DNA from 4 places in the Streptomyces sp. f51 genome. Region 1 is predicted to be linked to each of the others. Evidence: riboswitches for the same ligand, from Rfam matches in the RefSeq annotation. Region 1 holds a riboswitch; each other region holds the start of a gene.
The links. Region 1 has a riboswitch for S-adenosylmethionine ahead of thrC (threonine synthase). Riboswitches for the same ligand answer to the same signal wherever they lie in the genome.
Positions count from the first base shown of each region.

Region 2: another riboswitch for S-adenosylmethionine. It lies ahead of WJM95_RS34880 (ABC transporter substrate-binding protein); the one in region 1 lies ahead of thrC (threonine synthase).
Region 3: another riboswitch for S-adenosylmethionine. It lies ahead of WJM95_RS08335 (aminotransferase class V-fold PLP-dependent enzyme); the one in region 1 lies ahead of thrC (threonine synthase).
Region 4: another riboswitch for S-adenosylmethionine. It lies ahead of WJM95_RS00215 (cell envelope biogenesis protein OmpA); the one in region 1 lies ahead of thrC (threonine synthase).

Region 1 covers NZ_CP149798.1:3,295,311-3,302,628, forward strand. The annotation lists gene groL (chaperonin GroEL) at 1-602, opposite strand, end outside; gene WJM95_RS14375 (cold-shock protein) at 908-1,111, opposite strand; gene WJM95_RS14380 (MoaD/ThiS family protein) at 1,554-1,829, opposite strand; gene thrC (threonine synthase) at 1,826-3,124, opposite strand; SAM riboswitch class I at 3,142-3,298, opposite strand; gene WJM95_RS14390 (glucosyl-3-phosphoglycerate synthase) at 3,503-4,447, shown strand; gene WJM95_RS14395 (trehalose-6-phosphate synthase) at 4,526-5,980, shown strand; gene otsB (trehalose-phosphatase) at 6,495-7,318, opposite strand, start outside.
Region 2 covers NZ_CP149798.1:7,997,290-8,004,607, forward strand. The annotation lists gene WJM95_RS34865 (cupin domain-containing protein) at 1-234, shown strand, start outside; gene WJM95_RS34870 (nucleoside deaminase) at 314-793, opposite strand; gene WJM95_RS34875 (LLM class flavin-dependent oxidoreductase) at 926-1,762, opposite strand; SAM riboswitch class IV at 1,956-2,066, shown strand; gene WJM95_RS34880 (ABC transporter substrate-binding protein) at 2,286-3,920, shown strand; gene WJM95_RS34885 (ABC transporter permease) at 3,917-4,993, shown strand; gene WJM95_RS34890 (ABC transporter permease) at 4,997-5,968, shown strand; gene WJM95_RS34895 (ABC transporter ATP-binding protein) at 5,961-7,318, shown strand, end outside.
Region 3 covers NZ_CP149798.1:1,865,278-1,872,595, reverse strand. The annotation lists gene WJM95_RS08355 (cytochrome c) at 1-362, shown strand, start outside; gene WJM95_RS08350 (Rieske 2Fe-2S domain-containing protein) at 359-1,429, shown strand; gene WJM95_RS08345 (cytochrome bc complex cytochrome b subunit) at 1,426-3,066, shown strand; gene trpD (anthranilate phosphoribosyltransferase) at 3,250-4,314, shown strand; SAM riboswitch class IV at 4,413-4,529, shown strand; gene WJM95_RS08335 (aminotransferase class V-fold PLP-dependent enzyme) at 4,716-6,077, shown strand; gene WJM95_RS08330 (Lrp/AsnC ligand binding domain-containing protein) at 6,117-6,398, opposite strand; gene WJM95_RS08325 (rhomboid family intramembrane serine protease) at 6,441-7,196, opposite strand.
Region 4 covers NZ_CP149798.1:45,726-53,043, reverse strand. The annotation lists gene WJM95_RS00225 (SpoIIE family protein phosphatase) at 1-667, shown strand, start outside; gene WJM95_RS00220 (expansin EXLX1 family cellulose-binding protein) at 759-1,721, opposite strand; gene WJM95_RS00215 (cell envelope biogenesis protein OmpA) at 1,839-2,630, opposite strand; SAM riboswitch class IV at 2,845-2,989, opposite strand; gene WJM95_RS00210 (hypothetical protein) at 3,147-3,281, shown strand; gene WJM95_RS00205 (amino acid ABC transporter permease) at 3,450-4,454, shown strand; gene WJM95_RS00200 (amino acid ABC transporter ATP-binding protein) at 4,451-5,236, shown strand; gene WJM95_RS00195 (ABC transporter substrate-binding protein) at 5,387-6,412, shown strand; gene WJM95_RS00190 (GNAT family N-acetyltransferase) at 6,504-7,277, shown strand.

The sequences.
Region 1 (7,318 bases):
TACGCCGAGATGTAGCCCTTGTCGAAGCGCATACCCTCGGTGAGCTCCAGCTCCAGACCGAAGGTCTGGGACTCCTCGACGGTGATGACGCCTTCCTTGCCGACCTTGTCCATCGCCTCGGCGATGAGCTCGCCGATCTGGGTGTCGGCGGCGGAGATGGAGGCCGTGGAAGCGATCTGCTCCTTGGTCTCGACATCCTTCGCCTGCTCGAGCAGGGCACCGGAGACGGCCTCGACGGCCTTCTCGATACCGCGCTTGAGCGCCATCGGGTTGGCGCCGGCGGCGACGTTGCGCAGGCCCTCGCGGACGAGCGCCTGGGCGAGGACGGTCGCCGTGGTCGTACCGTCACCGGCGACGTCGTCCGTCTTCTTGGCGACTTCCTTGACCAGCTCGGCGCCGATCTTCTCGTACGGGTCCTCGAGCTCGATCTCCTTGGCGATGGAAACACCATCGTTGGTGATCGTGGGCGCGCCCCACTTCTTCTCGAGGACGACGTTACGGCCCTTGGGGCCGAGGGTGACCTTGACGGCGTCGGCGAGCTGGTTCATCCCGCGCTCGAGACCGCGCCGTGCCTCCTCGTCGAACGCGATGATCTTGGCCATGTGAAGTGGTCCTCCCGGACGGGGTGGATTGCTCCGGATCGCGCCCGCGCCCGCGACGGACGGCCCTCGAACCCTGTGGTTCCTTGCCCCACAGGCCCGTGAGCCTCGCCGGCCCGATCCAAGTTCTGTCACTCTCACTGGGAGAGTGCTAACGCCAATGATTAGCACTCGACCCCGCCGAGTGCAAGGTGCGCTCGCGAAGCGAGCCCCCTGGAAGCCTCCGGGGAACGCACGAGGGGCCCGCATCCCTGGTGGGATGCGGGCCCCTCGTGCGTGAGTTGAGTCGCTGGTCGTTCGCGCCCGGATCAGACGGCGAGTTTGACCATGTCCGCCTGCGGACCCTTCTGGCCCTGCGAGATCTCGAACTCCACTCGCTGACCCTCTTCAAGGGTGCGGTAGCCGTCCATCTGAATCGCGCTGTAGTGCACGAAGACGTCCGCACCACCGTCGACCGCGATGAAGCCGTACCCCTTCTCCGCGTTGAACCACTTGACGGTGCCCTGAGCCATGCCTAACTCCCCTATTACTGGCCCTTGCACAGATCCGCACTTCGCGGATCCGGGTCAGACCTCACCCCCCAAACGGTTGGGGGTGTGCGCCGGAACGCGTCGACCGCGGCTGAATGTATCTGTCCAACTGCCCTCTGCAACAGGTCAGTCGGACGAGAATTCTGGGCATGGCCGATCAATGATTTGCGGAGATTACGCGAGGATCCGGGGCAAGTCGGGCCCCACAAATGCCATAAAATGCCCAAAAAGGCGAGCCACTTTGGCTACTTCTTGTCGGCGCTCGAACAGCAACTCATATGCGTCCGGCATGAAACCAACATCGAAAGCGAACGGGCTTCCCCAACTCTAGCGCGTTCAACCCTACAGAATTGCCCCCTCCGCTTGTCTCGCGGAGGGGGCAATTCTGTGAACGCGATGTGTTCGGCATTACCGAGGGTAACGATCAGCCTCCGGCGACGGCCGGAATGATGGAGACGCCGGACCCCGCCGGGGTCGCGGTTTCCAGGCCCTGCTCGAAGCGAACGTCGTCGTCGTTGACGTACACGTTGACGAAACGGCGCAGCTTGCCCTGGTCGTCCAGGACGCGCGCGGCGATGCCCGTGTGGTTCTTCTCCAGGTCGCCGATGACCTCGGCGAGGGTCGCGCCCTCGGCCGACACCTCGGCGGCGCCACCGGTGTAGGTGCGCAGGATGGTGGGGATGCGGACGTTGACGCTCATGATGCGAGGCCAGCCTCTCGGAAGGAGTCCAGGTTCGGGCGGATGGTCGCGGTCAGCCCGGTGTCGGAGGCCACCGCGTCCAGGGTCTTGAGGCCGTCGCCGGTGTTCAGCACGACGGTGGTCAGCGTCGGGTCGAGGAGACCGTTCTCGATGAGCTTGCGGGTGACACCGACGGTCACCCCGCCGGCGGTCTCCGCGAAGATGCCCTCGGTGCGCGCGAGCAGCTTGATCGCGTCCACGATCTGCCCGTCGTTCACGTCCTCCACCGCGCCGCCGGTGCGCCGCGCGATGTCCAGGACGTACGGTCCGTCCGCCGGGTTGCCGATGGCGAGCGACTTGGCGATGGTGTCCGGCTTCTGCGGCCGTACGACGTCGTGGCCGGCCTTGTAGGCGACGGAGACCGGGGAGCAGCCCTCGGCCTGGGCGCCGAAGATCTTGTACGGCCTGTCCTCGACCAGCCCGAGCCTGATCAGCTCCTGGAGTCCCTTGTCGATCTTCGTGAGCTGGGAGCCGGAGGCGATCGGCACGACCAGCTGGTCGGGGAGCCTCCAGCCGAGCTGCTCGCAGATCTCGTACGCCAGGGTCTTGGAGCCCTCGGCGTAGTACGGCCGCAGGTTGACGTTGACGAAGCCCCAGCCCTCGCCGGCCGGGTCGCCGATCAGCTCGGAGCAGAAACGGTTCACGTCGTCGTAGTTGCCCTCGATGCCGACGAGCTCGCCGCCGTAGACCGCGGCCATGACGACCTTGCCCTGCTCCAGGTCGTGCGGGATGAACACGCAGGAACGGAAGCCGGCGCGGGCCGCCGCGGCGCCCACCGCTCCGGCGAGGTTGCCGGTGGAGGAGCAGGAGAGGGTGGTGAAGCCGAAGGCGCGGGCCGCTTCGAGGGCCTGGGCGACCACGCGGTCCTTGAAGGAGTGCGTCGGGTTGCCCGAGTCGTCCTTGACGAAGAGCTTTCCGGCGTCGACACCCAGCTCACGGGCCAGGTTGTCGGCCTGGACGAGCTTGGTCCAGCCCGGGTTGATGTTCGGCTTGTCCGCCACGTCCGCGGGGACGGGCAGCAGCGGCGCGTAGCGCCAGATGTTCGCGGGTCCCGCTTCGATCCGCTTGCGGAGTTCCTCGGTGTCGTACGCCGAGAAGTCGTAGGCGATCTCGAGCGGGCCGAAACACTCCTCGCAGGCGAAGACCGGGCCGAGCGGGACGCGGTGTCCGCACTCGCGGCAGGAAAGCGCCGCGGCCGGGCCGAGATCCACCGAGTCGGCGGAGTTCGTGGTGCTTGCAACTGTCTGCGCAGCCATGGAGGCGAGGCCCTTTCTCCTCATCTTCCTCACGGCGCACTTCGCCGTGAGACGGATTTGGCACCTTCCCGAGCCGGGAGCCTCGCGACGCGATCGACATCGATCGGTACGAGACCGGCTGGAGGGTTGCCGGGGCTTCATCGGGCCGTATCCCTCTGCCCCTCTGGATGAGCGGTATTTGATTGTTGAACTGTTGAACGCGATACGCGCCGACGATCCAGGACATGCGATGGTCATGCGCGTTGTTCAAGACTGTAACCGAAGGCCAGGACAGTTGAGATAGTCGTCCGAACCGCGAGACGAGCCAATCGATCTGCCGCTGGCCGCAGCGGGCACGCCGATGAGAGCGTGTGATCAGACAGTGAGGAGCCGCAGACGGTGCTGAGAGAAGTCGAGAGCTGGCTGAGCACACGCTCCTGGTCCGTGACCGACCGCCCGCTCCACAAGCTCATGGCAGCCAAACGCATCACCGGCTCGACCGTCAGTGTCGTGCTGCCCGCGCTCAACGAGGAGGAGACGGTCGGCGAGATCGTCTCGATCATCCGCCACGACCTGATGCAGCAGGTGCCCCTCGTCGACGAGATCGTCGTCGTCGACTCCGGCTCGACGGACCGCACCTCCGCGGTCGCCGCCGCCGCGGGCGCGCGGGTCGTGCACCGCGACGACATCCTCCCGCGGATACCGGCCGTGCCCGGCAAGGGCGAGGTGCTGTGGCGCTCGCTCCTCGTGACGAGCGGGGACATCGTCTGTTTCGTCGACGCGGACCTCAGGGAGTTCTCGTCCGACTTCGTCTCGGGGATCGTGGGCCCACTGCTCACCGAGCCGGGCGTCGACCTCGTCAAGGCCATGTACGACCGCCCGATGGCCGGCGGCGGCGGACAGGGCGGCCGGGTCACCGAGCTGATGGCCCGCCCCCTGCTGAACATGCACTGGCCGCAGCTCGCGGGCTTCGTCCAGCCCCTCGGCGGCGAGTACGCGGCCCGCCGCTCGCTGCTCGAACAGCTCCCCTTCCCCGTCGGCTACGGCGTCGAGCTGGGCATGCTCGTCGACGCCCTGCACCTCGTGGGCCTCGACGCCCTCGCCCAGGTCGACGTCGGGGTGCGCAAGCACCGCCACCAGGACGGCCAGGCGCTCGGCCGCATGGCCGCCGCGATCTACCGCACCGCGCAGCTCCGGCTCGCCCGCGGCCATCTGATCCGCCCCTCCCTCACCCAGTTCGAACGCGACCGGGACGGTTTCCGGCCGCGCACCTACTCCGTGGACACCGAGGAAAGGCCGCCGATGACCGAAATCTCCGAGTACCAGACGCGCAGAGCCGCGTAGTCCGGCGCCCGCGGCCGCGCATCGCATACGGCCGAAGGGCGCGTTTGAGCGTTTCGAGACGGGGCTAGGTTTCGAGGCATGGCTTCAATGCATGGTGCCCACAGGATCCTGGTCGCCTCCAACCGCGGCCCGGTCACCTACGAGGTACGGGAGGACGGCTCGCTGCACGCCCGGCGCGGCGGCGGCGGACTCGTCTCGGGCCTCTCGGCGATCGGGCCGGACGCGGGCGCCCTGTGGGTCTGCTCGGCCCTCGGCGACGGCGACCGGGAGGCGGTCGGGCGCGGGGTGGGCGAGGACGGCGTACGGATGCTCGCCATCGACGCGGACACGCACGCCGACGCGTACAACGGCATCGCCAACTCCGTGCTGTGGTTCGTCCACCACATGCTGTACCAGACCCCGCTGGAGCCGGTCTTCGACGCGGAGTTCCGGCGCCAGTGGGAGTCGTACCGCGCCTACAACCGGGCCTTCGCCGAGGCGCTGGCCGAGGACGCGGCCGAGGGCGCGGCCGTGCTGGTCCAGGACTACCACCTGTGCCTGGTGCCCGGGATGCTCCGCGAGCTGCGCCCCGACCTGCGCATCGGCCACTTCTCCCACACCCCCTGGGCACCCGAGGACTACTTCCGGATGCTCCCGGACGACATCCGCGCGGAGCTGATGGCGGGCATGCTCGGCGCCGACCGGGTGGCCTTCCTGACCTGGCGGTGGGCCACGGCGTTCATGCGCTGCGCGGAGCAGACCGAACCCGGCCGCTATGCCGCGCGGCCCTCGGGCGGTACCCCCGCGATCGAGCACCTGGACGGCGCCCGGCCGCCCGTGCGCGAGACCCGGGTCGGCGTGCACGGCCTCGGGGCGGACGCCGAGTTCCTGCGCGAGCGCTCGCACCGGGCGGACGTCGGGGAACGGATGGCCGCGCTGCGCGAGGAGATCGGCGCGGACCGCAGGACGATCGTGCGGGTCGACCGGACCGAGCTGTCGAAGAACATCGTCCGGGGGCTGCTGGCGTTCCGGCAGCTGCTCGACGACCACCCCGAGTGGCGCGAGCGGGTCGTCCACGTGGCCTTCGCCTATCCCTCGCGGCAGGACCTCGCGGTCTACCGGGACTACACGGCCGAGGTGCAGCGGCTCGCCGACGAGATCAACTCCGGGTACGGGACGCCCGGCTGGACCCCGGTGGTGCTGCATGTGAAGGACGACTTCGCGCGCTCGCTCGCCGCGTACCGGCTGGCCGACGTCGCCCTGGTCAACCCGATCAGGGACGGCATGAACCTCGTGGCCAAGGAGGTTCCGGTCGTCTCCGACGAGGGCTGCGCGCTGGTCCTGTCACGGGAGGCCGGGGCGTACGAGGAACTGGGCGAGGACGCGATCACCGTGAACCCGTACGACATCACGGGGACGGCACGGGCGCTCCACGAGGCACTCGGCATGCAGCCGGGGGAACGCGCGGAGCGCACCAAGCGCCTGGCCGCCGCGGCCACCGCGCTCCCCCCGGCCCAGTGGTTCCTGGACCAGCTCCATGCACTGGAGAGCTGAGGAGGAGCGGCGGGCGGCGGTCGCGGGTCCGGCCGGTGGGTGGGTCGGGGACGGGCCGGTGCATCAGCCCGTCGCCGTTGGATGAGGAGTGACTGTCGGTGGCGACGGGCATCGATGCACCGGCCCGCCCCCTCACGTCCCATTCCGGGTGCGGGTGCGTCGTCGTGACGGCGGGCCATCGATGCACCGGCCCGCCCCCTCGCGTCCCATTCCGGGTGCGGGTCCAGGGTCCAGACAGTTCCAGCCCCGGCCGGCGACGGTTCAGCCCCTCGGCCCGCCTTTCGGCCGCGGGGAGAATTCAGCCCCTCCGGCGTTTGAGGAGCGGGGTCCGGGGCGGAGCCCCGGGGGTGGCCCTCCCCCGGCCCGCCCTTTGAGTGCCGGGGAACATTCAGCCCCTCCGGCGATTGAGGAGCGGGGGTCCGGGGGCTGGCCCCCAGGTACGGGTCGGGTAGGGGCGGAGGGGGCGAAAACACGCCTGTTCCCGGCGCGGTCCGCCGGGCAACGAGCCCCCGGGTCAGCCGAGCGCGGCCGCGAGGGCGGCTAGGAGGCGGACGACCCCGGCGGGCCCGTCGACCACCAGGTCGGCGCGTTCGGCGAGCTCGGCGACCTCCGAGCTGCCGCTGCACACGAGCAGCCCCGGAACCCCGTCGGAGCGGAGCTTGTCGACGGCGGCGAAGGCGGGCAGGTCACCCAGGTCGTCCCCCGCGTAAAGGACGGCCTCGGCCCCGGCCTCCCGGACGTACTCCATGAGGGCGACGCCCTTGTCCATGCCCGGCGGGCGCAGCTCCAGGACCATGCGTCCGGGCTCGACGATCAGCCCGTGCCGGGCGGCGAGCTCACCCAGCGGCTCCCGCAACGCCTCGAACGCGGCCTGCGGATCGGCGGCGCGCCGGGTGTGCACGGCGACCGCCCGGCCCTTCTCCTCGATCCAGGTGCCCTGCCAGGCACCGATCCCGTCGAGGAATCCGGGCAGTTCGGCGCGGACGGCGGCGACACCGGGGTGCGGGGCGGGGGCCGTGACCGTGCCGCTCACCGCGTCCCAGCGCTCGGCGCCGTAGTGGCCGAGGACGACCAGGTGTTCCAGGCCCGGTACGCCCGCGAAGCCGCCGTGGCGCACGGCCACACCGGCCGGGCGGCCTGTGACCACGGCGACGGAGGCGACCTTGGGGGCGAGCGCGGCGAGCGCGGGGACCGCGTCGGGGTGCGCCCTGGCCCGGTCGGGGTCGGGGACGATGGGGGCGAGGGTGCCGTCGAAGTCGAGCGCGACGACCGTCCGGGCGGGGTGCGTGAGGATCGCTTCCAGAGCTTCGCGTCCGGCGGGGGTCACCGGGGCCGGCA
Region 2 (7,318 bases), 4.7 Mb from region 1:
GGCGACCGGAAGGTGGTGGGCGAACCGGGCGCGTTCGCCTACGTTCCCAAGGGGGAGCCGCACGGTTTCACGAACCGGGGCAAGGAGGACGCCACTCTGCTGATCATGTTCTATCCGATCTACGATCGCGAGGACTATTTCCGCGGTCTGGGGCGTCTCACGGCCAACGGGCGAAACCCGAGCCTGGAGGAATTGCAGGAACACATGGCCAGGTACGACCAGTTCATGGTCTGATCCGCGCCTGATCGTCCACACGGGAACGGGGCCCGGCGGCGCGTCACGCCGCCGGGCCCCGATGCGCTCTTTCGTGCCGTCAGCCGGCCGCGTCGATGCGGGCCCGGAAGCGCAGGTTCAACTCCTTGACCTGCTGGGCCAGTTCCGGGACCGGGCCGGCGGTCTCCAGGCCGGGGACGACGTCCCGGATGGACAACGGGCTCAGGGGCGAGGTGATGGGCACGCCCCACTCGGCCTTCCAGTCCCGGGCCTGCTGGGACGAGCTCGCGTACACGATGCGGCCCAGCCCGACCCAGCCGTGCGCGGCCGCGCACATCGGGCAGTGCTCTCCCGAGGTGTACACGGTCGCCGTGGCCCGTTCCTCGGGGCTCAGGTTGGTCGCGGCCCAGCGGGCGAGTTCGAACTCGGGGTGCCGGGTCGGGTCCCCGGTGCTGGACTCGCGGTTGCGGTCCTCGGCCAGGACCTTGCCGTCCGCGTCGGTCAGCAGCGAGCCGAACGGCCAGTCACCGGCGTCGACGGCCTCGGCCGCGAGGTCCAGGCAGCGGCGGAGATGGACCAGGTCGGCCGCGCTGACGGCGGAGGACCGGCCGGTGTCACCGGCGTCGGGGCTGTCGCCGTGGTGAGTGTCGTGGGTGTTGGGGGCCACCGTGGCTCCGTCTCTGTGGGCGTGGGCGTGGGCGTGGGGTGTGGGCTATGCCAGGTGGGCGGCCACGGTGGCCAGCGCCTGCCACGCCACCTCGGGCCTGAGGGTCTCGTCCGGGTCGCCGTTGTAGGGGTCGAGGACCACCGTGCCGGCACCGGCGAGGCGCAACTGCTCGATGTCGTCGAGGACCTGCTCGATGGTGCCCTCGCCGGCCCGGCGGTCCGGATGGTCGACCGGCTTCGGCGTGAGCCGGAGAACGATGCGCGGCGCCAGATCGGGCGCGGGCTGCCCGAGTTCGGCGGCGATGCCCTTCAGGCGGTCCACCGCGTCACGGAACCACGGCATGGTGAACCGGAGCGGGTGCCACGGCAGGCCGAGGCGGGCCGCCCGGCGCAGTCCCGCGTCGCTGTTGCCGCCGATCCAGATGGGGATCTGCCCGCTCCGGTAGTCCGCCTCGTCCGCCCACGCGGTGCGCAGGGTCTCCAGCAGTTCGTCGGTGAGCGCGCCACGCCGCTCGAAGGGAACGCCGAGCGCGTCGAATTCCTCCCTGGCCCAGCCGACACCGACCCCGAGGATCAGCCGGCCGCCGGAAAGCTGGTCCAGGTTGGCGGCCATTCGCGCGACGAGCAGGGGATGCCGGTAGGGCGCGATGAGAACCGTGGTGCCCAGCTTTACCCGGGTCGTTAAACCGGCCAGCCAGGAGAGCGTCGTAAAAGGATCGTAGAACGGGGCGGGATACTGTTTCGCGACATCCGATGTGATGGCCACGTGGTCGGAGACCATCAAGAGGTCGAAACCGAGGCCTTCCACCGTCCTGGCCCAACGGGAAAGGGTTTCCGGGTCGGTGCCGGGTCCGAAATTGGGGACGTTGACGCCTATCTGCATGGCTGAACCCTAGCAACCGCTCACCATGGGTGGTCAGTTGGTTCTCACGCTTTTCCGGCCGCAGTTTACGCTTCTCTTCTGAAGGTCCGGTCCCGCGCAATATGATTGCAATGTGACGGCCCATCAGATTGCAATCATATCGCTTGCCGCGCGCCCTTGACGCCGGGGGAACCGGGAATCTACGGTGAGCGCGAGCTACGAGTTCCGGTGATCAAGCCCTGGCTGGCCGGACGGCAACCCTCGACGCAGTGGGGTGCCCCAGGTGAAGGCTCGGCGGATCTTTCCTGTTCTGCAAGTGCGTTCCCATCGGTCCGAGGGCCGACGACATTCCCGGGAGGACAGCGTGCCAACGGCCCTTGTGCTGTGCTCCCGGCGCCACGTCGATCTGCTGCTGGTCTGCAGCTGTCTCTGTCACGGCTGACCGGCACCCACACTCCACCTCCTTCACACGACAGCGCGCTCGGCATGCCCTGCCTGCCGAAGCCCCTTCGTGCACCCCACCATGCGGAAGCAGAGACCAGCCATGGCACAGCACGACACCACCAGACCCGTCCGGACCCTCGGCGCGATATCGCTCGGCACGGCGTTCCTGGTGGCCCTGACCGGCTGCACGAGCAGCAAGGGCTCCACCGGCTCCGCGGAAGCGGGGATCACCGTCGGCACCACGGACCAGGTCACCGCCCTGGACCCCGCGGGCTCCTGGGACGCGGGTTCCGGCACCATCGAGAGCGAGGTCTACGCGACCCTGCTCAGCGTGAGGAACGGCGCCACGGAGGTCTCCCCGGACCTGGCCACCGGGATCGAGCTGACCGGCCCCAAGGAGTACACGGTCACGCTGAAGAAGGGCCTGAAGTTCGCCAACGGCCACGAACTGACGTCGTCCGACGTGAAGTTCAGCTTCGACCGCACCCTTAAGATCGCCGACGAGAACGGTCCCTCGTCCCTCCTGTACGACCTCGACTCCGTCGCCGCCCCGGCGCCGACCACCATCGTCTTCACCCTCAAGTCGGCCAACGACACGCTGTTCCCGCAGGTGCTGTCCACCGCCGCCGGCTACATCGTCGACGAACAGGTCTTCCCCGCGGACAAGATCCTCGACGACAAGTCGATCGTCGCGGGCAAACCGTGGAACGGCCCGTACGGCGTGCGCAGTTACGACAAGAACTCGTTGGTCTCCTTCACCGCCAACAGCGCCTACGGCGGCGGTCTGGGCGCCGCAAAGACCAAGAACATCCAGTTGAAGTACTACACCGACGCGAGCAACCTCAAGCTCGACGTCCAGCAGGGCACCGTCGACGCCGTCTACCGCACGCTCACCACCGCCGACCTCGACGACCTCTCCAAGAAGAAGGACATCAAGGTCCACACCGGCTCGGGCAACGGCATCCGCTACATCGTCTTCGACTTCCGGACCCAGCCGTACGGCACCAAGACCAAGAAGCCCGACAAGGCCAAGGCGCTGGCCGTACGCAAGGCCGTCGCCGACTCCGTGGACCGGGCCCAACTCGCGCAGCAGGTCTACAAGAACAGCTACCAGCCGCTGTACAGCTCCGTGCCCGACGGACTCACCGGCGCCACCGCCTCCTTCAAGTCGCTCTACGGTGACAAGAAGGGCGGCCCCGACCAGGCGGCCGCCGCCGCGCGCCTGAAGGCGGCGAAGGTGGCCACCCCGGTCACCCTCAGCCTCCAGTACAACAGCGACCACTACGGTTCCTCCTCGGCCGACGAGTACGCGCTGGTCAAGTCCCAGCTCGAGGCCACCGGACTGTTCAAGGTGAACCTCCAGTCCACCGAGTGGACCCAGTACGGCAAGGACCGCGTCAAGCACCTGTACCCGCTCTACCAACTGGGCTGGTATGCCGACTACCTGGACGCCGACAACTACCTCTCGCCCTTCTACTCGGCCAACAGCTGGGTCGCCAACGACTACTCCGACCCCGCCGTCCGTGAGCTGATCAAGAAGGAGGAGACGGAGACCGACACCGCCAGGCGCGCCGAACTGCTCAAGCAGGCACAGGACAAGGCCGCCGCCTCGGTGCCCCTGCTGCCGCTGCTCCAGGGCTCCACCGCGATCGTGACCCGCACCGACGTCAGCGGTGTGCCCGACGAGCTGAGCAGCGCGTACCAGTTCCGCTGGGCCGGGCTCGCGAAGAAGTGAGCACCCTGACCCAGGACGTCCCCGCCGCCGCCCCGGCAGGCGGCGCCGCGGGGTACGGACTCACCCGCTATCTGGTGGTCCGCTTCCTCCTCATCATCCCCACCGTGCTCGTCCTCGTCAGCCTGGTCTTCTTCCTGATGCGCGCCACCGGAGACCCGATCAGCGCCGCCTTCGGCGACCGGCTCACCCCGGACCAGCTCCAGGCCAAACTGCACCAGGCGGCCTACGACCGGCCGCTGCTCACCCAGTACCTCGACTACCTCAGGTCCCTGACCACTGGCGACTTCGGTCACACCGTCACCGACAACCAGCCGGTGACCCACGTCCTGGGCACCTACGGCGCCGCCACCGCCGAACTCGCCATCAACGCACTCGTCGTGGCCCTCGTCGTCGGCGTCCCCCTCGGCCTGGTGGCGGCCGCGCACCGGGATCGCGCGCCCGACGCGGCGCTGCGGCTGTTCGCCGTCCTCACCTACGCCACCCCCGTGTTCTTCGTGGGACTGCTGCTGAAACTGGTCTTCGCGATCCGGCTCGGCTGGCTCCCCGCGTCCGGCCGGGCCAGCACCGACGTCCAGCTCTTCCTCCAGGACCAGTCCAGCACGACAGGGCTCTACCTCATCGACGCCCTGAGGAGCGGCGACGGGGCGGCCGTCGTCGATGTCCTCAAGCACGCGGTCCTGCCCGCCGTGGCGCTGGGTCTGCTCGTCGCCGGCATCATCCTGCGACTGGTCCGCACCAACCTGATCGGCACCCTTTCCGCCGACTACGTGGAGGCCGCCAGGTCCCGGGGCGTGTCGCCCCTCCGTCTGATCACCCGGCACGCGGCCCGGCCCGCCCTGATCCCCGTCGTCACCGTCCTCGGACTCCAGGTCGCCGGACTGCTCGGCGGAGCGGTGCTCACCGAGACCACCTTCGAGTGGAAGGGACTCGGCTACGAACTCGCCCACTACCTGACGGTGCGTGACTTCCCGGCCGTGCAGGGCATCGTGGCCCTGTTCGCCGTCGTCGTGGCGGTGACGAACTTCCTCGTCGACATCCTCGCGGCCCTCATCGATCCCCGAGTGAGGTACTGAGCCGTGGCACAGCTTCTCCTCCGCCGCCGGACACCCCTGCCGCAGCGCCTGCGCATGCGGCTGCGGACCGGCGGCGCAGTGCAGCGCGCCATGCTGCTCACCGGCGCGGTCCTCACGGCGCTCTTCCTCCTCGCGGCGCTCCTCGGCCCGCTGCTCGCCCCGCACGGCTACGCCCAACTCCAGAACGAGTCGGGTCTGTTCGGATCACAGCAGCACCCGAGCGGAGCCCATCCGCTGGGCACCACCATCGCCGGGTACGACGTCCTGTCCCGCACGGTGTGGGGAGCCAGGACCGCGCTGGAGATCATCCTCGCGGCGCTGCTGCTGTCGGTGGTGCCCGGCACGGTCCTGGGCCTGGTCTCCGGATACCTCGGCGGCAGACTGGACCGGTCGCTGGTCGGGCTGGCCGACGCGCTCTACGCGTTCCCGCCGCTGCTGCTCGCCATCGTCATGTCGATCGTGATCAGCGGAGGCCGGTCGAGTCTCGCCGGCGGTCTCGGCGCGGCGGCCTGCTCGGTGGCCGTGGCCTTCGTCCCGCAGTACTTCCGTGTCGTACGGGCCGAGGTGATCCGGGTGAAGGCGGAGCCCTTCGTGGACGCGGCCCGCGTGATCGGCACCGGAACCCGGCGGATCATGTTCCGGCACGTGCTGCGCAACGCGGTCCGCACCCTCCCGCTGATCTTCACGATCAACGCCTCCGAGGCCATCCTCACCCTCGCCGGACTCGGCTTCCTCGGCTTCGGCATCGAGCCCAACTCGGCGGCCGAATGGGGATACGACCTCAACCGCTCGGTCGCCGACGTCACCTCGGGGCTGTGGTGGACCGCGATCCCGCCCGGCCTGGCCATCGTGCTCACCGTGCTCGGCACCACCCTCCTCGGCGAGAGCCTCACCGATCTGGCCGACCCCCGGCTCCGGCGGCGGGCCGCGGCGGCGGCACCCACGACGACGGACAAGGGCACGGACGATGACTGACCTGCTGCGCATCGAGGACCTGCGGGTCACCTTCGCCACCGACACCGGCCCGGCTCCCGCCGTGAAGGGAGTGAACCTGGCCCTCGCTCCGGGAGAGACACTGGCCCTGGTCGGCGAGAGCGGCAGCGGCAAGACCGTGACCGCCAGATCGGTCCTCGGCCTGCTGCCCGCCACCGCGACGACCCGCGGCCGGGTGCTGCTCGGCGACGGCACCGCCGAACCGTCCGAGGACGTACTCACCGCGTCCCCGGCCCGTCTGCGCCAACTGCGCGGCACCCACGCCGCGATGGTGTTCCAGGAGCCGTCCACGGCCCTGAACCCGGTCTTCACCATCGGCTGGCAGCTCACCGAGGGCCTGCGGGCCCACGGACACGGCGGCAACAGGGCCGAACGCCGCGCCCTGGCCGTCGACTGGCTCGACAAGGTCGGCATCCCCGACCCCGCCACCCGCGTGGACCACTACCCGCACCAACTGTCCGGCGGCCAGAAGCAACGGGCCGTTATCGCCATGGCCCTCGCCCTCGGCACCCGGCTCATCGTGGCCGACGAGCCCACGACCGCACTGGACGTCACCGTCCAGGCGGAAATCCTGGAACTCCTGCACCGCTGCCGTGCCGACTTCGGTACTGCGGTGCTCCTCATCACCCACAACATGGGCGTGGTCGCCGACATGGCGGACCGCGTGGTGGTGATGCGTGCGGGCGAGGTGGTCGAACAGGCGCCGGTCCGCGCGCTGTTCGCGACGCCCGGTCACGCGTACACCCGGGAACTGCTGGCCGCCGTACCGGTCTTCGGCCGGCACGGCGGCCGCGCACCGGCCCCCGCCGCGAGGACCGGGCCGCCGGTCGTGCGGGCCGCCGAACTCGTTGTGGAGCACCCGGGACGGCTCGGGAGGAAGGGCTTCAGGGCGGTCGACGGAGTGAGTTTCGAGATCGGACCCGGTGACGTGCTCGGGCTGGTGGGGGAGAGCGGCAGCGGCAAGACCACCATCGGCCGGGCGGTCGCCGGTCTGACGGCCGTGACCGGCGGCGAGCTCGAGACGTTCGGCGAGCCCGTGACGACCCGACGCCGCACACGCGGCCGGCCCGGCCATATCGGCTATGTGTTCCAGGACCCCGCTGCCAGCTTCAACCCGCTGCTGACCGTCGCCGACAGCGTCGCCGAACCCCTGGCCGTCCACCGGCGCGAACTGACGGCCGCGGCGATCCGTGCCGAGGCGGAGGCGCTGCTGGAGTCGGTGCACCTGCCGCGCGCCTACGCGGACCGCTACCCCCACGAGCTCAGCGGCGGCCAGCGCCAGCGTGCCGCCCTGGCCCGTGCACTCGCCCTGCGCCCCCGCCTCGTCATCGC
Region 3 (7,318 bases), 1.4 Mb from region 1:
TCTTCCGCACCAACTGCGCCCAGTGTCACAACTTCACCGGCAAGGGCGGCGCGCTGACGCACGGCAAGTTCGCGCCGAGCCTGGAGGGTGTCGACCCGAAGCACATCTACGAGGCCATGCAGACGGGCCCGCAGAACATGCCGTCCTTCCCCGACACCACGCTGACGGAGAAGAACAAGCAGGACATCATCGCGTACCTCGACGCGGTCAACGGTGACGAAACCGAGAGCAACGGCGGACTCGAACTGGGCGGCCTCGGGCCGGTCAGCGAGGGCCTGTTCGGCTGGGTCTTCGGTCTCGGAACCCTGGTCGCCGTCGCCGTCTGGGTCGCCGCTCGGACCGCAAAGGCCAAGAAGTCATGAGTAGCCAAGACATTCCAGAAGAGAACGTGCCCGCTGAGCGGGCCTCCGACGACCACTCCGGTCACGGTCCGGTAGCCGTCGCGGACGAGCAGAACCCGTTCGCGGACCCGGGGCTGCCGCCCCACGAGCACCGCATCCAGGACATCGACGAGCGGGCCGCCAAGCGGTCCGAGCGCCTGGTCGCCATGCTGTTCGTGCTGTCGATGGTCGCGACCGTCGGCTTCATCGCCTCGTACGTGGCGATCCCGAACGACAAGTCGATCTTCGTGTTCCCGCTCGGGCACATCAGCGCGCTGAACTTCGCGCTGGGCATGTGCCTCGGTGTGGCGCTGTTCTCGATCGGCGCGGGCGCGGTCCACTGGGCCCGCACCCTGATGTCCGACGTGGAGATCGCCGACGAGCGTCACCCGATCGAGGCGGCGCCGGACGTCAAGGCCAAGGTCCTGGCCGACTTCAAGACGGGCGCCCAGGAATCCGCGCTCGGCCGCCGCAAGCTGATCCGCAACACGATGTTCGGCGCGCTGGCCCTGTTCCCGCTCTCCGGCGTCATGCTGCTGCGCGACCTCGGCCCGCTGCCCGGCACGAAGCTGCGCCACACGCGGTGGTCCAAGGGCAAGCTCCTCGTCAACATGAACACGAACGAGCCGCTGCGTCCCTCGGACGTGGCCGTCGGCTCGCTCACCTTCGCCAAGCCCGAGGGCCTGGAGCAGGACGACGAGGACTTCCAGAAGGAGATCGCCAAGGCGGCCCTGATGATCATTCGGCTCCAGCCGGACGACATCAAGGACAAGCAGGAACTCGAGTGGTCCTACCAGGGCATCGTGGCGTACTCGAAGATCTGCACCCACGTCGGCTGCCCGATCTCCCTGTACGAGCAGCAGACGCACCACGCGCTGTGCCCGTGCCACCAGTCCACCTTCGACCTCTCCGACGGTGCCCGAGTCATCTTCGGCCCGGCCGGTCACGCCCTGCCGCAGCTGCAGATCGGCGTGAACGCTGAGGGCTACCTCGAAGCGCTCAGCGACTTCAAGGAGCCCGTCGGTCCTGCATTCTGGGAGCGCGGATGAGCACTACCACCACCTCCGGCTCGCGCCCCTCGCGCGAGAAGGCACCCGCCGGTGAGCGGGTGGCCGACTGGGCCGACGGCCGTCTCGGGATCTACTCCCTGGCCAAGTCCAACATGCGCAAGATCTTCCCCGACCACTGGTCGTTCATGTTGGGTGAGGTCTGCCTCTACAGCTTCATCATCATCATCCTCACGGGTGTGTACCTGACGCTGTTCTTCCACCCGTCGATGAACGAGGTGGTCTACAACGGCAGCTACGTCCCGTTGCAGGGCCAGCTGATGTCCGAGGCGTTCAACTCGACCATGCACATCTCCTTCGATGTGCGCGGTGGTCTCCTGATCCGTCAGATCCACCACTGGGCCGCGCTGATCTTCCTCGCCGGCATGTTCGTGCACATGATGCGCGTGTTCTTCACGGGTGCGTTCCGCAAGCCGCGTGAGGTCAACTGGGTCTTCGGATTCCTGCTGTTCGTCCTCGGCATGTTCACCGGCTTCACCGGTTACTCGCTCCCGGACGACCTGCTCTCCGGCACCGGTGTCCGCTTCATGGAGGGCGCGGTCCTGTCCGTGCCGATCGTGGGCACGTACCTGTCGTTCTTCCTGTTCGGCGGCGAGTTCCCGGGCGGCGACTTCGTGGCCCGCTTCTACTCGGTGCACGTGCTGCTGCTGCCGGGCATCATGCTCGGCCTGGTCGTCGGCCACCTGATCCTGGTCTTCTACCACAAGCACACGCAGTTCGCGGGCCCCGGCAAGACCAACGAGAACGTCGTCGGCATGCCGCTGCTGCCCGTCTACATGGCCAAGGCCGGAGGCTTCTTCTTCCTGGTCTTCGGTGTCATCGCGGCCATCGCGGCGATCGCCTCGATCAACCCGATCTGGGCCATGGGTCCCTACCGTCCCGACATGGTGTCCACGGGCGCCCAGCCCGACTGGTACATGGGCTTCTCCGAGGGCCTGATCCGTGTCATGCCGGGCTGGGAGATCAACCTCTGGGGCCACACGCTCGTCCTGGGCGTGTTCATCCCGCTGGTGATCTTCCCGCTGGTCCTGGTCGCGATCGCGGTCTACCCGTTCATCGAGTCCTGGGTCACCGGCGACAAGCGCGAGCACCACATCCTGGACCGCCCGCGCAACGTCCCGACCCGGACCGCGTTCGGTGCCGCCTGGATCAGCTGGTACTTCGTCCTGCTCGTCGGCGGCGGCAACGACATCTGGGCCACGCACTTCCACCTGGCGATCAACTCGATCACCTGGTTCGTGCGCATCGCCTTCTTCGTCGTGCCGGTGCTCACCTTCATCGCCACCAAGCGGATCTGCCTCGGCCTCCAGCGCCGGGACCGGGACAAGGTGCTGCACGGCCGCGAGTCGGGCATCATCAAGCGCCTGCCGCACGGTGAGTTCATCGAGGTCCACGAGCCGCTCAGCCAGGACGCGCTGCACACGCTCACCGCGCACGAGCAGTACAAGCCGGCCGAGATCGGCCCGACGGTCGACGAGAACGGTGTCGAGCGCAAGGTCTCGGGTGCGCAGAAGCTGCGCGCCAAGATGAGCAAGGGCTTCTACGGGGAGGAAGGCCAGATCCCCAAGCCCACCGTCGAGGAGTACAAGGAGATCACGAGCGGCCACGGCCACCACTGATCCCCGGCAGTTCGCCACGGCAGGAGCCCCGTCCGCGCAGCGGACGGGGCTCTTCGCCGTCCCGCGGCTGGATAGGGTGGACTCACCCGGTGCCGCGGGGTGAGTTCATCCCGTGCCACCCACGACCGTGTCACCGGCGCCGTCCCATCCGCGACCGCGTGACCTACGAACCCAGGAGCGACCATGAGCGCTGTGAACCCCGCTGGAGGCGACACCGCGGCGGGCCGTTCCTGGCCCGCGGTACTGAACGGACTGCTCGAAGGCCGCGACCAGAGCGCGGACGACACGGCCTGGGCGATGGACCGCATCATGCGCGGCGAGGCGACCGACGCGCAGATCGCCGGGTTCGTGGTGGCCCTGCGGGCCAAGGGCGAGACCGTCCAGGAGATCGTCGGACTCGTCCGGGCGATGTACGAGCACGCCAATGTGATCGAGGTGCCCGGGCACACGGTCGACATCGTCGGAACGGGCGGCGACGGCGCGAAGACCGTCAACATCTCCACGATGTCCTCGATCGTGGTGGCCGGCACCGGCGCCAAGGTGGTCAAGCACGGCAACCGGGCCGCGTCCTCCGCGTCCGGCTCTTCGGACGTGCTGGAGAAGCTCGGCGTCAACCTCCAACTGCCCGTGAAGCGGGTGGCCGAGGTGGCCGAGGAGGCCGGGATCACCTTCTGCTTCGCGGTCAAGTTCCACCCGGCGCTGCGTCATGTGGCGGCGGCCCGCGGCCAGTTGGGCATCCGGACCACCTTCAACGTGCTCGGACCGCTGACCAATCCGGCGCGGGTGAAGGCTCAGGCGGTCGGTGTCGCCGATCTCCGGATGGCGCCCATCGTGGCGGGCGTATTCGCCGAGCGCGGCAACTCCTCGCTGGTCTTCCGTGGCGACGACGGCCTCGACGAGCTGACCACGACCGGGGGCTCCCACGTGTGGGTCGTCCGCGACGGCAGGGTCACCGAGGAGCGTTTCGACCCGCGTGACGTCGGGCTCGACATCGTCCCGGTGGAGGCGCTGCGCGGCGCCGACGCCTCGTACAACGCGGAGGTCGCCCGGCGCCTGCTGGACGGCGAGCAGGGGGCCGTACGGGACGCGGTCCTGCTGAACTCGGCGGCGGCCCTGGTGGCCCTGTCACCGACCGGGGAGCCGCTCGCCGGGCAGCTCCGCGACCAGATGGACCGGGCGGCCGAGTCGATCGACTCGGGCGCCGCCAGGCGCACCCTGGAGCGCTGGGTGGCCGCCAGCAACGCCTGATCCCCGCATCGGAGCCACGCGGGATCCCGCGCGGGACGCAGTCCGGATCCTGGACTGCGTCTTGCGCGGGGAAGATCCTCTGGCAAGATGCTGTACCAGGTCATGAGTGACAGCCATCAGGCCCCGGCCGGCTGTCCGGCAACCCTCCGTCCGTGGCGGGGTGCCCCGGGTGAAGACCAGGTCGTAGGCAGCGAGGCCTACGGCAAGCGCGGACCCCTCCCGCTCTCCGGGCGGACCACCAGGGGTCCTGGTCGTTCGAGGGAGCCTTCTGTGAGCAAGCGAATGCGCTAGGGCGCCGAGCCCCGCCTCCGCACACCCTTTTCACCTCCTCCCGCGCTGAGCGCCGCCCTCCGGCGGCCGGCTCGCGCGGTGATCCCGCCTGCCTCTCACAGGAGCTCGCCATGTCTGTCTCCACCGTTGCCGCCGACCAGAGTGTTTGTGCCCCGCTGCCCGTTCTGGGCCGGGATGTCACCGTCCCCCTCGTCACCGGAGGCGAGGTGACCTACGCGGCCCTCGACTACGCCGCCAGCGCGCCCGCCCTCCAGCGGGTGTGGGACGACGTGGCCGCGTACGCGCCCTACTACGGCAGCGTCCACCGGGGCGCCGGCTACCTCTCGCAGCTGTCCACCGACCTCTTCGAGAACGCCCGCAGGACCGTCGAGGAGTTCCTCGACTGCCGCGCCGACGACCAGGTCGTCTTCACCCGCTCCACCACCGACTCGCTCAACCTGCTCGCCGCGGCCCTGCCGGCCGACTGCCAGGTCTTCGTCTTCGAGACCGAGCACCACGCCTCGCTGCTGCCCTGGCGCGACGCCCGGGTGACGTACCTGAACGCCCCGCGCACCCCGGGCGAGGCCGTCGACACCCTGGAGCGTGCCCTCGCCGCCCGTGACCCCTACGGACCGGCCCTGGTCTGCGTCACCGGCGCCTCGAACGTCACCGGGGAGCTGTGGCCCGTGCGGGAACTGGCCGCCGCCGCGCACGCCCACGGCGCCCGGATCGTCCTCGACGCCGCCCAGCTCGCCCCGCACCACCCGGTGTCGGTCCAGGACCTCGACGTCGACTGGGTCGCCTTCTCCGGGCACAAGCTGTACGCGCCCTTCGGCTCCGGTGTCCTCGCCGGCCGCTCCGACTGGCTGCGCGAGGCCGACCCCTACCTCGCGGGCGGCGGCGCCAGCCGCAAGGTCACCCGGCGCGCGGACGGCGGCGTGGACGTGGAGTGGCACGACAGCGCCGCCCGCCACGAGGCCGGCTCGCCGAACGTCATCGGCGCCTACTCGATCGCGTCCGCGTGCAAGGCGCTCACCGAGGAGGGCTTCGACAACCTGCTCGCCCGTGAGCGGCACCTGATCCGCACCGTTCGCGCGGGCCTCGCCGAGGTCCCCGAGGTCCGGGTCCTCTCCCTGTTCGGCGACGACGCCCCGCGGGTCGGCGTCATCTCCTTCGTCGTCGAGGGCTGGAACAGTTCGCACTTCGCGGCCGCGCTCTCCGCCGAGTACGGCATCGGAGTGCGCGACGGCCTGTTCTGCGCCCACCCGCTCGTCCGCACGCTGCTCGGCAGCGCCCCGGAGACCCAGGGGGAGTGCGGGGCCCCCGAGGCGGCCCCCGGCGAGAAGTCCCTCAACGCGATCCGCGTCAGCTTCGGGGCCGGCACCCCGGACGAGCACGTCGAGCGGTTCGTCCGCGCCGTGCGCGAGCTGGTCCGTGACGGCGCGCGCTGGCAGTACCGCACCGAGGGCGGCCGCTGCGTCCCCGCGGTCTGACACCGGGGACAGCCCCGCCCGGAGGCGGCGCCGCGTCGGTCAGGAGTCGAGACCGATCGCGAACGCCGCCTCCAGGTCGTGCTGGGAGTACGTGCGGAACGCCACGTGCGTGTCCGTCGCCTCGACGCCGGGGATCTTGCTGATCCGGCCGGGGATGACGTCCGCCAGGTCGTCGTGGGCGTGGACCCGGACCATGGCGATCAGGTCGTAGGTGCCGGTGACGGAGAAGACCTCGCTGACGCTCTCCAGCGACGCGATCGACTCGGCGATCTCGGGGATCCGGTCCACGCTGGTCTTGATGAGGACGATCGCGGTGATCACGGCTGGTTCTCTCCCTAGGGGGCCGCTGCTGGGGATCTCACCCTACTCGCGGTCCACGGGACCCGGCCGCTCCACCGGGGGCCCCGGCAGCACCCCGAGGGAGGGCACGACCGCCGGGCGGCGGCGGAACCGCGCCCAGGCGTAGACGAATCCCAGGGTGAAGCCCACGAGGTGGGCCAGATACGCCACCCCGGGGCCCGAGGAGCTGCGGCCCGCGGCCAGCCATTGCAGGGTGAACCAGAACGGCAGCACCACCCAGGCAGGGAACCGCAGCGGCAGGAAGAACAGGAACGGGAAGAGACTGGTCACCCTGGCCCTGGGGAACAGGTACAGGAACGCGCCGAGCACCGCGGAGATCGCCCCGGAGGCCCCGACCAGGGACTGCTGGGAGGTCGCGTTGGCGGCCGCGTACCCGAGCAGGGCCAGATACCCGCAGCCCAGGTAGAAGAGGGCGAACTCCAGGTGTCCCATGCGCTCCTCGGTCATCAGCCCGAAGACGTAGAAGAAGAGCATGTTGCCCAGGAGATGGAGCCAGCTGCCGTGGATGAACAGGGCGGTCGCGGGGGTCAACGCCTCGCCCGGCGCCCCGCCGAACAGACCGGCCGGCACCACGCCCCAGCGGCGGAAGTACGCCCGCTGCGCGACCAGCAGCTCGTCCCCGGTGCCGTACGCGGGATCGAGGCCCGAGGCGGGACCGATCACGAAGATCAGGCAGCACAGGACGATCAGCCCGTACGTCACCGGCGCCGACCGGCCCCTCAGCGCCCTTCCGACCGTCGCACTCCAATTGCCGATCATGGTGCAGAGCATGACGTAACAGGACCGATGGGTACGGACCGCCTCGCCGCCGTGGACACCCGAGCGTCGAGTACCCGCCAGGCCGTAGGGTTACGAGCCATAGCACCGGGAAAACCGGCGCC
Region 4 (7,318 bases), 3.2 Mb from region 1:
GCTGGTGCCCACACCGCACGGCGTCAGGATGATCATCGGTGACGTCCGGGGCAAGGGGCTGCCGGCCGTCGGTACGGCCGCGCTCGTGCTCGGTGTCTTCCGTGAGGCCGCCTACGACGAACCCGACCTTCTCGCCGTGGTCGCCAGGATCGAACGGAGCCTGGCGCGCAACCTGGGCTTCGACGACTTCGTCACCGCCGTGGTCGCCGGCTACCCCGAGCCGGGCCGGCTGGAGGTCGTCAACTGCGGACACGCTCCTCCGCTGCATGTCCGCGCGTCCGGCACCGTCGTGTCGGTCGACCCCGTCGATCCCGCTCCTCCGCTCGGGCTGCGGGCCCTGACGGGGGAGTCCCCGAGCCTCCAGGTGCTGCCGCTGGCCGACGGCGACCAGCTCCTGCTGTACACCGACGGCGTCACCGAGGCCCGCGACCACGGCCGCGAGTTCTACGCCCTCGCCCAAGGGCTGGCACGGCATGTGTCCGACGAACCGGCCACCACGCTCGCCGCGCTCGACGCCGAGCTCCAGGCCCATGTGGGCGGGCGTCTGCACGACGACGCGGCGCTGCTGCTGCTGCGCAAGCCGGTCCCCGCCGAACCGGTGACCGCGGTCGGCGCGGGCACCCCTCCCGCGGTCGCCGGGGTGGGCTGCGGCGGGGGCCCGGAATAGTCGTGCGGGTGAGGGGGGTGGGCGACTGAGGTCGCTCACCCCCCTTCCGCGTGTCCAGGCGTGCGACGGCGCACGCCTGGAGGGGCCCGGGTCAGTGCCGGGCGAACTGGAGCCGGGTCGGCTGCACCGCGTCGGGACGCAGCGCGATGCCCTCGACGGTCAGGCGTTCTCCGTAGATGTCGGTGATCCTGACGGTGCCGCCGCATCCGCCGCCGTCCTCCGCGAGGAAATAGTTGTAGGCGGTGCGTGGAAGCGGCCGCCATCCGCCGCCGCTGCGCAGTTCGAGCCGGGCGACCGGATTCCTGTGCCCGATGACCTGGAGCGCGCACCAGTAGCGGCTGGACCCGGTCTTGTAGCGCAGCGCGACCGTACCGGCGGTGCCGGGGCTCAGCAGCTTCCAGGTGATCGGGATGCGGCCGGCCGAGAGGTTCGCGAGCCGGGCGAACGCCTGCGCGCTGAGGTCGAGCTGCCCGGGAGCGCAGCCCGTCGGGCATTCATTGGTGATCAGGACCGTGACGGTGGCGCCGCCGGCCGCGCGGACCAGCACGTACGCCCCGCACGCCTTGGACGTCTCGTAGTCGGTGTGGTTCATCGCTGCGGTCAGGACGTCGTCGCCCGGACCGTAGGAGCAGGAGCCGTCCCCTTTCCCGGCGTCGTACGTGGTCGCCACTCCTCGGTAGCCGACCCCCGGGCGGATCCGTCCCGCCAGGGAAGCGGCCGTCGCCGCGGCCCGCGGTGCGTCCGAGGCCGACGGCCGCGCCGACGTGGCGGAAGGGCGGGCCGTCACGGACGGGGAGAGCGTGGGATCGGGCGACCGCCCGGCCGTGGGGGACGTCGATCCGGACGCGGTCGCCCGGCCCGGATCCGGGGTCTGCCGGGAACCGCCGGCCGTCGAGGCGGCGGGATGCCCGGCCGTGTCGGCGGAGTGGGCGCCGGGACGGAACGCCACGACCAGACAGACCAGGGCCCCCGCCGTGACCAGCGCGACCAGGGCGGCGCTCCGCGGCCTCGGCCGGCGTCCGCGCCGCCCTGCGGATCGGCTCGTTTGCTTCATGCGCATCCGTTCTCCACCCGCGCGGGACCGAGCGGGACTCGTCGCATGTCTACTACGGACCACGTGTTGACGGGGTCACGTCCAACGAATCCGACGGATCTCGTTCCGCGGCGGGCGTCAGGCCTCCGCCGCCAGGGGCACCGCCTCGGTGCCGGGCCTGAAGGCGGGGTGGTCGCCGAGACGGCGTACGTAGTCCACGAGCCGGGGACGCGCGCCGAGGACCTCCGGGCAGCCAAGACCGGTGAGCGCCACCCAGACGTCGACGTCCGCCGCCGTGAGCCCGTCGCCCAGGACGTAGGGGTGCCCGGCGAGTTGGCAGTCGAGCAGGTCGAGGGCCGCCGCGAGCTCCGAGGGCCGGGCGGACGGGGTGACATCGCGCTCCAGCAGATCGCGGAGGGCTTCGATGTCGGCGGTGAGGGACGGAGGGCAGAGCGTGGAGGGGCAGGTCGTGGTGTGGCCGGAGAGCAGCCCCGCCAGGTCGCGGAGGATGTCGGGCGTGTGGTTGCTGACGATGCGTCCGCTCCAGCGGTCGCACAGCGCGGGCGCGGTCAGCGGCCCGTCGAAGTGATGCTCGGTGGCCTCGTAGGCTCGGCGCAGCGAAGCGAAGGCGTCGGGGGTGCGCACGGGGTCCACGAGGAGCGTGGTGGCGACCGAGTCCGACAGCCCGAGCAGCCCGAGCGTGATGGCGATGCGCAGCGAGTGCGGACAACTCCGCGACAGATACAGCTCGTAGCGGTGCGGAGCCGGGTAGAAGCCGCCGGCCAGGCCCACGCCGATGCGGCTGTCGACACGGCGGGGGAGGACGGAGGGCGCGGCCGCCGGCGTGAGCCGAAGGACCGAGGGCAGCGAAGTCTGCTCACAGGGACGGGCGTTGGCGGAACTGGACGTGCGCGAAGCTGTCTCGGGCATGACTCTCCCTGGGGGAAGAAGGAAGCCACCGCCGCTTTGTGGGCACCGGCGGCCGGGATGCGGATTGACTGCGCCTGTCGCACCGGTCCGGATCGGACGGACCGGTCGCGGATCAGTAGGCGCTGGAGACACGCAACAGATCGATGTGCAGGCGCCTCGTCAAGCCGTTCCTTGGCATTCCCACCGGTCCCCACCTCAGGGCTCGCGAGACGCGAGACCACGCTTGTCCCGCCGCACCGGCGGAACCCGGTCGTCACCCGGGGCACCCCGTCGCGGTGGAAGGGTTGCCTGTCAGCGGGCCGGGGCCGATGACCTCCGGAGCGGACGGAACCGCACCGAGGGCGCTGACAATCGTGACCGTCCATGTCAGTCTCGGGGCGCCCTGTTGTGCCGTCAAGAAGGCCGACAACACGGTCTCACCTGGTGGTCACCCGCATTGACATTCTTTTCGGGACGGGCCTAACGTGCGGCCCACAACGGGATGCCTTTTCGGCCGGAGAAGAAATGGTGACGGCGATGCACACAGCTGACGGGACGGCCGCATGGCGGCGCACCGGTCGCGATGTGCTCTGCGCCGACCGCTCCGTGGACCTGCTGCGCGTCAACAGCGCCCTGTGTACGGGCATGTGTCGCCCCATCAGCCAGGGCTGACGGTTCCTCCGAGTCTCTGACGACCGCCGCTGTCGCGGCGCGTCCCCTCACCTGTCCAGCACCCGTTTCGCGTGCGGCCGCGCACCGCCTCGTACCGAGCGTCTCCTTTCTCGGCACGGCGTCGCCGCCTGCGCGGATCCGGGGTGTCCGAATCCGCTGGAGCTCTCCATGAGTCAACTCCCAGGCAGCGCCGTGTCCTTCGGGCCGGCGACGCCGACCGAGGCGATCCCCCGCACCGACGACCCCGCCGCCCCCGCACCTCTGGCGGCTCAGCGGGTCCTTCCGCTCCGGCGCCCCGGCCGCTGGATCGTCACCGCCGTGGTGCTCGTGCTGGTCGCCCAGATCGTCCACGGCCTGGTGACCAACCCCTTCTACCAGTGGGACCGCTTCCAGTACTGGTTCCTGCGCCCGACCATTCTCGACGGTCTGCTGATCACCCTCGAAGTCACCCTCTACAGCGCCCTGCTGGGCCTGCTCGGCGGCATTCTCCTGGCCCTGGCCAGGCTCTCCCGGAGTCCGGTGCTCCGCGCGGTGAGCTGGGTCTACACCTGGCTCTTCCGTTCGGTACCCCTCATCGTGGTCCTGCTCTTCCTCTACAACTTCAGCGCGCTGTACCAGACGCTGAGCGTAGGCGTTCCGTTCGGTCCCGCCTTCTTCACCTTCGACGAGTCCCGCCTGGCCACCGACATGGCCGTCGCCGTCGTCGGACTGAGTCTGAACGAAGCGGCGTACGCCTCCGAAGTGGTACGCGGCGGTCTTCTCTCCGTGGACCAGGGGCAGCACGAAGCCGCCTCCGCCCTCGGCCTGCCGAAGCGGTACCAGTTCGCGAGGATCGTCTTCCCGCAGGCGCTGCGCTCCATCACCCCCAACTACGTCAACCAGCTCATCGGTCTGATCAAGGGCACCTCGCTCGTCTTCTACGTGTCCCTGCTGGACCTGTTCGGATCCGTGCAGAGCATGGGCAGCACCTACCCCGGCGACATCGTGCCGCTGCTCCTCGTCGCCACCGCCTGGTACCTGATCCTCACGAGCGTCGTGTCCGTCATCCAGTTCTACGTCGAGCGGTACTACTCGCGGGGCGCGCTGCGCACCCTGCCGCCGACCCCGTTGCAGAAGGTACGAAGCGGTCTGCGCGAAGCGCGGGCCCGGGTCCGCAGGGAGACGGCGATATGACCGGCGTGACGAGCGAGACGCGGCCCGCGGCGGTCGAGGTGCACGACGTCCACAAGTGGTACGGCATCCAACAGGTACTGAACGGCGTGGAGTTGACCGTACGGCCCGGCGAGGTCACGGTGATCCTGGGGCCGTCGGGCTCGGGGAAGTCCACCCTCCTGCGCGTGATCAACCACTTGGAGAAGCCCGAGGTCGGCCATGTGAGCCTGAACGGCGAACTCATCGGTGTACGCCGGCACGGCGACCGGCTCAAGGAGCTGAGCGAGCGGGTCATCCTGGCCCAGCGCAGCCGCATCGGGTTCGTCTTCCAGAACTTCAACCTCTTCCCTCATCTGACCGTGCTGGACAACGTGGCCGCCGCCCCGGTGGCGACCGGCAGGCTGTCCAGGCCCGGAGCGCGGGAGCTGGCCCGCGAGCTGCTCGCACGGGTGGGTCTCGCCGACAAGGCCAACGCCTACCCACGGCAGTTGTCGGGCGGTCAGCAGCAGCGTGTGGCCATCGCCCGCGCCCTGGCCCTGCGGCCCGGGGTCATCCTCTTCGACGAACCGACGTCCGCCCTGGACCCCGAACTGGTCGGCGAGGTCCTCGCCGTCATCAAGGACCTGGCCCACAGCGGCACCACGCTCGTGATCGTCACCCATGAGATCGGCTTCGCCCGTGAGATCGCCGACCGGGTGGTGTTCATGGACGGCGGGCGGATCGTCGAACAGGGACCGCCCGAGCAGGTGCTCGACCATCCGCGGGAAGCGCGCACCAGAGAGTTCCTGAGCAAGGTGCTCTGACCGCTCCCGCCAGGACGCCCCGCGCGACACCGCTCGACGGGCGCTCCCTCGTGCTGCCTTCCTCCACCCACAGCGGGGCAGCCCCCCGATTCCGCGGCCCGCCCGGGCCGCTCCCCCACACTCCTCACCGCACACCCGAAAAGGAAAGCCATGCGCACCCTCGGCCTGAACAGCAGGACCCTCCGCGGCGTCGCCGCGACCGCCGCCGTCGCCTCCCTCGCCGCCTCTCTCGCCGCCTGCGGCGCGGACAGCGACGCCGCCACCCGGACGCGGACCGACGCGACCGGAACGGTGACGGTGGGCGCCCTGTCCAACGGCGCCGCCAAGGAGACCGCACTCAAGGTGTCCGAGGTCAAGTCCATCAGTGCCGAACTGCCCAAGTCGGTGGCGAAGAAGGGCACGTTGGTGGTGGGCATCGGCGCGCTGCCCGCCGGATCACCGCCGTTGAACTTCGTCGGCTCGGACCAGAAGACGCTCACCGGCAGCGAACCCGACCTCGGCAAACTCGTCGCCGCGGTCCTCGGGCTGAAGCCGGAGGTGAAGAACTCGACCTGGGAGAACCTCTTCGTCGGCATCGACAGCGGCAAGGTCGACGTGGCCTTCTCCAATGTCACCGACACCGAGGAGCGCAAGAGAAAGTACGAGTTCGCCTCCTACCGGCAGGACAACCTCGCCTTCGAGGTCCCGAAGAAGAGCACGTGGAACTTCGCCGGCGACTACCGGAACCTCGCGGGCAGGACCGTCGCGGTGGGCGCCGGCACGAACCAGGAGAAGATCCTCCTGGAGTGGAAGGCGAAGCTCGCCAAGGAGGGCAAGAAGCTCACCGTCAAGTACTACCAGGACAACAACGCCACGGCCCTCGCCCTGAACAGCGGCAAGATCGACGCCTCCTTCGGCCCCAACCCCGCCGTCGCCTACCACGTCACCCAGAACGCCAAGTCCCCCAACCCGACCCGCAACGCCGGGCAGTTCTCCGGGGCGGGCGAGACGATCCAGGGGCTGATCGCGGCCACCGCGAAGAAGGACAGCGGGCTCGCCAAGCCCGTCGCCGACGCGATCAACTACCTGATCGAGAACGGCCAGTACGCCAAGTGGCTCGCCGCCTGGAACCTCTCGAACGAGGCGGTGAAGACCTCCGAGGTCAACCCGCCCGGCCTCCCGCTCGACAATTCCTGAACCACACCGCCCGCTCGGGGACTCCGCCGCGCCGCGGCGGGGTCCCGGGGCGCGTCCGGCCGCGTTCCAGATACGGAGAACCCGCACCGCCATGTCCACCAGTGTCCACTCCGCCCCTTCCCCGGCCCCGACCACACCGCACATCCTCGACAACGCGGCCTGGGCCGCGCTGACCGGCCCGCACGCCCACCTCGCCGAGCGCGTCGGCGGGGCCGCCCGCTACCCCACGGACGTGTCCCCGTTCGCCGCCCTCGACGACCCGGCGGACCCCCGCTCCTGGGCCGACCTGGCCGAACTCGTCGGCCCCGGCACCCTCACCCCGGTCACCGCGGTCCAGACGGTGCCCGCCGGCTGGACCATCGAACAGAGCGGTGACGGCGTCCAGTTGACCGCCACCGCGCTGCGCTCCGAGCCCGCGCCCGAAGCCGTACGACTCGGCCCCGACGACGTGCCCGAGATCCTCGACCTGATCGCCCTCACCCGGCCGGGCCCCTTCCTGCCCCGAACCGTCGAACTCGGCACCTACCTCGGCATCCGGGAGGACGGCCGGCTGATCGCGCTGGCCGGCGAACGGCTGCGCCCGCCGGGCTGGACCGAGATCAGCGCGGTCTGCACCCTCCCCGGCCACCGGGGCAGGGGACTGGCCACCCGCCTGGTCCGCGCGGTCGCGGCCGGCATCACGGAACGGGGAGACACCCCCTTCCTCCACGCCGCCGCGGACAACACGAACGCGATCCGGCTCTACGAATCCATCGGGTTCACCCTGCGCCGCCGCACGCGGTTCGTGCTCGTCCGCACCCCCGGCGGACCACAGGCCGCGCGGGAGACACGAGTTGCCGCCGCGCAGCCGGAAGAAAAGGCGTAGCCGTGCGGTTGCGATGGTTCAGGACTGTGTGGCGCCCCGTC